DNA from 2 places in the Teredinibacter purpureus genome. Region 1 is predicted to be linked to the other one. Evidence: predicted binding sites of a transcription regulator. Region 1 holds the regulator's gene; the other holds the start of a gene.
The links. The regulator sigma-54, encoded in region 1, starts transcription at its own class of promoters, with help from an activator protein. The targets are predictions, from matches to a motif close to TGGCACANNNNTTGCNNT.

Region 1 (2,405 bases):
CGAGCACGGGAAGGTTTGGGTTACTTGCCACAAGAAGCGTCGGTTTTTCGCAAGCTAACCGTTGCCGACAACATTATGGCCATTCTAGAAACGCGCAAAGACTTACGCCGAAAAGACCGCACCGCAGCCATGGAAAAACTCTTAAACGAGTTTCACATACAGCATATTCGCGATAGCTTGGGGATGGCGCTCTCGGGCGGAGAGAGGCGGCGAGTTGAAATAGCGCGCGCACTCGCCACAGAGCCACAATTTATATTGCTGGACGAACCCTTCGCGGGCGTTGACCCTATTTCAGTTAGCGACATCAAAGAAATTGTTCAACACTTAAAACAACGCGGTATCGGTGTTTTAATAACGGACCACAATGTGCGCGAAACACTCGATATCTGCGAGAAAGCCTATATCGTATCGGAAGGGCATATCATCGCCGAAGGCGCCTCCAATGATGTTCTTAATAACCAAAAAGTGCGCGAAGTATACCTTGGCAAACACTTTACTCTTTGACACAATTCATGCTTGACAACTCACAAAAAAGTTGCGCCACAGCGGCACATTCTTTGCTAACAAAAGCACTTAAAAGCATTGCTTGTGGCCGCCAGCGCGACTAAACTAAAGGCGATTTACACACATAACGCCCCAACCCCAAGCTTAGTTTTCACCCGCTTTTGGGTTGGCGCCTGATCAAACTCTCGTCGTGACATCAGCCATCGCCTTATGAAGCAAACCCTCCAGCTTAAGCTGGGCCAACAACTCACCATGACTCCTCAGTTGCAACAGGCAATACGCCTCCTGCAACTCTCGACTCTGGATTTGCAAGCCGAAATTCAAGAAGCACTGGATTCCAATCCAATGCTCGAAACATCTGACGACATAGATGAACCCGCTCCCGCCAATACTGAAAATACCCAGCAGAGCGAACCGCCCGCTCAAGAAAGCGAAAACCCTGCCTTAAACGGTAGTGAAAACACGAGCAGTACGAGTGATACGAGCAACGAAGCTCCCGACCAGCCCGATAGCGACTGGAATGACGACAACATTCCTACCGACCTTGCCGTAGACACGAGTTGGGACGACATATACGAACCGTCTTCAAGTGGCTCTGGCCTCTCAAAACCCGAAGGCGATGACTACGACTTTGAATCTCGTCGCGGCACCTCAGAAAGCCTGCAAGACCACCTCAGCTGGCAACTTAATTTAACGCCGATGTCTGCGCTCGACAACGAAATTGCGGAAACCCTTATAGACGCCGTCGCTCCCAACGGCATACTGGGCCTGTCATTAGACGAGATTTTTTCAGGTTTACAGGTTCAACACGAAGAACTTGAAATGGACGAAGTTCTCGCCGTACTGCACCGTATACAGCAGTTTGACCCGCCAGGCGTTCTGAGCCAGGACGTACGTGAATGCTTACTTATTCAGCTGAATCAACTCAGTGACGATACCCCCAACCTAGCGCAAGCCAAAACCTTAGTACGCGACTATCTCGACGTACTGGGTAGCCGTGACTTCAAGCAACTCATGCGTAAACTGCGTATAAAGGAGCCCGAGCTCCAATCGGTTATCAGTGTTATTCAGAGCCTGAACCCTCGCCCCGGCGAATCCATAGGGGCAGACGAAACAGAATATGTTGTACCCGATGTTTTTGTTGCCAAAGTTAACAATCGCTGGCAAGTCCAATTAAATCCCGATATCGCGCCAAAGCTGCGGATAAACTCAGGCTACGCCTCACTAGTGAAACGAGCAGATTCCAGCTCCGATAACACCTTCTTGCGCGACAACCTTCAAGAAGCTCGCTGGTTTCTCAAAAGCCTACAAAGCCGTAATGAAACGCTATTAAAGGTCTCCACGTGTATCGTTGAAAAACAACAAGGCTTTTTAGACTATGGGCCAGAAGCCATGAAGCCCATGGTGTTGCACGATGTCGCAGAAATAGTCGAAATGCACGAGTCGACCATTTCCCGTGTCACCACTCAAAAGTATATGCATACCCCTCAAGGTATATTCGAACTGAAATACTTCTTTTCGAGCCACGTGGCCACAGACACAGGTGGAGAATGCTCATCTACCGCCATTCGCGCGATCATTAAAAAGCTCGTTGCCGCCGAAAACCAACGCAAGCCGCTCAGCGACTCAAAAATTACCGGCTTACTCGCCGAACAAGGTATCAAAGTGGCGCGTAGAACCATCGCCAAATACCGAGAATCGCTGCATATCCCTCCCTCAAACGAACGTAAACGACTAGTTTAAAACACGCTATCTTTCTTAATAGAAACTTTTTTTAACTACATTCCTATTCCACACTTGGATCACGCAACAATACTGGTAGAATGCGCGCCAAATCGCTGGGTAATAACACATAAGAGCACCGCTCTTTATAGGCCTTTTAACCCAGCCACAGGCCACCG
Region 2 (2,405 bases), 2.2 Mb from region 1:
CGCGCTACGGTTCAGCATACCCTCGAACGATGCCATGCGATTATCCATGCTGGTCGCCCAATCACTACTCAATAATGCACCCTCATTTTTTACCGCAACCGGTGCGCTTTTTACGCCATGAAATTGAAGTTCCGCAGGTAATGCAGTAGGCGTTACCTCTTGCGACCGAACGAGATTCGCCGATAGACCAATGCCGCCGTTTAAGGCCAGCCGAAGCTCGGCAAACGTCATTGGTTGAACGCTAAGCCCCTCGGCCTGTATAGACAAGCCTGGGGCCGCACGTAGGCGGTGTAACGGTGATTCACCTATACCTGCAGAGAGTTGAACGGTTGCCTGCAACGCCGTCTTTAACCCCTCTACCGGCAGTACAATACTTTCCATCGATAGCACACCTGACGCTATAGGCCCGCCCAGCAACCGATTGTTCACCCCTACAGTATCGTGTTCAAACGACGCCAGAAGTGCGCTCAGCTCCGTCGGCGTGAAGTGATACGGTTGTTCTTGAGGCTCCAGCGCCGTGCCCGCTGCAAGGCCGCTGAACTCAGGCGTATTATCAGCTGTGCCAGACTGTTCCATTGTACTCGACAGCTCCGTTGTACTCGATACGTTTTCGGATACCGAAGACGATTCGGTTACGCTCTTACGGTCGCGATTACTGGCTGCTTGCGTTGCGCCGCTGACGCGTTGATGAGGCGAAGTATCAGACGCCGCAGTAGCTCCGCGATTAGGCGCGTCATTCGGCTGAACTGCCGTTTCTGACTGTTCGGCTTTACGCCGCGCCTCATGGGCGAATGTTGTTCGAAAAGTATCATCCTTGCCATTGTCACGATTAGCTGACGATGGTGATTGCGCCCTTGGGCGCGATATTTGGCTGATGGCGCTATCGCCAATAGTTAATAGGTCGAAAATGGAATGCATGGCGCTTTCTCTCTAGAGATATAACGGTATCTATCAGCTAAGAGCAAAGGCTATGCCAGAGGATACATAATTCGCGGGAGACGCATTAATTAAATAGAAACGTTTACAAACCTCTCGCCAGAATAAAATGACCAACACTGTATTGCCAAGAAGAGACGTATTCCGTTGCTAGACATCTAGCGTAACAAGGGCGCGCTACAAACCGCACTCGAAGGGGGGTTGCTAATAAACCTATGATGACACGGTGCCTTTTACAGACCCCGTTCGACCGCGTACTTCGCACGCTTATGCGGTAAAAATGACAGATATTTAAGCACTACCGAGCGCCTAATTAAGGGCGCTAATAAGTGGATAAGTAAACGCTAGAGGACAATAGCTAGAGAAGGTTATTTAATTGTTGCGCGGTAGCGGCAAACTCTTGCTCTATAGCGGAAAAAATTTGCGGCATTGCGACGGCGTCTTCCACTTTGGCCTTGGTTTCCATTTGATCACATAATAGAGCCAACGAGTTTGCCCCCATATTACGGCTACTGCCTTTCACGCCATGAGCTTCGTGATTAATTTGAACAAAATCGTGGTTTTCTAATGCAATACCCATACGAGAAATTCTCGCGGCGCAATCTTCGTTGTACGTGCGAATCAACTCAGGAAATTTTTCGCCCAGTAAATCCCGCAGGCTTTCCAGCATTGGTAAATCAATGTCTACGTTCAACTCCGACATCGTGTCATTCACTCCACCTCAATCATAAATCATGACCATCATCCAAGTGCCACCGAAAATCCACTTCAATATCATTTCCAGGGGGATGTATCGTCAATTTTTCGCATATAGAATCCATAAGCGATAACCCACGGCCAAAATAATTGGGCTTACTTGGCGTTGGCGGAGCGACCACTTTACTCGTTTCCTGCGTCTTTTCGGTGGGTGTAAAGCCTTTTCCGCTATCAATAATTCGAATATTCAAAAGGCCACCTGATGGCGACGCAACATGTTTCAAACACACACGAACAGAGCCTTTATCGAGCGACTGTAAGCGATCGTGTTTAAGCTTGTAAAACTCGGCAAAACCCTGAGGGGTTTTCTTAAGCTCAGACGACAACCCTAGAACGCCATGCTCAAGCGCGTTAGCGTAAAGTTCGGCGAGCACTGTGTATAGCGTAGTGCTTCGATCCTTTAATCCCGGCACTTCGGAGGTTATATTCACCAGTAAAGGTAGCGGGTCAAACTCTTTTAAACTCGATTCACTTACCTCGAATGTTAGCGCCCAATCGACCAACTGCCCCTTCGCTTTCGTGTGAGTGTCCGTATCGAGCCGCTTAATTGGAAAATCGTCGATCAGCACCTCCACTAAGGAAATATCATCATCTTTATCTGAATCGCCGATATGATTATGTACCTGCCCCAAAATCTCATCAAACAACGTGGATGAACCAATACGCCGGTCCATCAATGCGTGTAACCGCGATTCACCAAACATCTCACCCTG

Region 2: H5647_RS17780 (flagellar hook-length control protein FliK) is a predicted target of sigma-54. The motif match lies at 959-976, and genes of this name have one in related genera.

What each region holds. Positions count from the first base shown of each region.
Region 1 is NZ_CP060092.1:1,493,232-1,495,636, reverse strand. It holds gene lptB (LPS export ABC transporter ATP-binding protein) at 1-504, shown strand, start outside; gene H5647_RS06645 (RNA polymerase factor sigma-54) at 715-2,247, shown strand.
Region 2 is NZ_CP060092.1:3,980,235-3,982,639, forward strand. It holds gene H5647_RS17780 (flagellar hook-length control protein FliK) at 1-918, opposite strand, end outside; gene H5647_RS17785 (Hpt domain-containing protein) at 1,295-1,639, opposite strand; gene H5647_RS17790 (ATP-binding SpoIIE family protein phosphatase) at 1,662-2,405, opposite strand, start outside.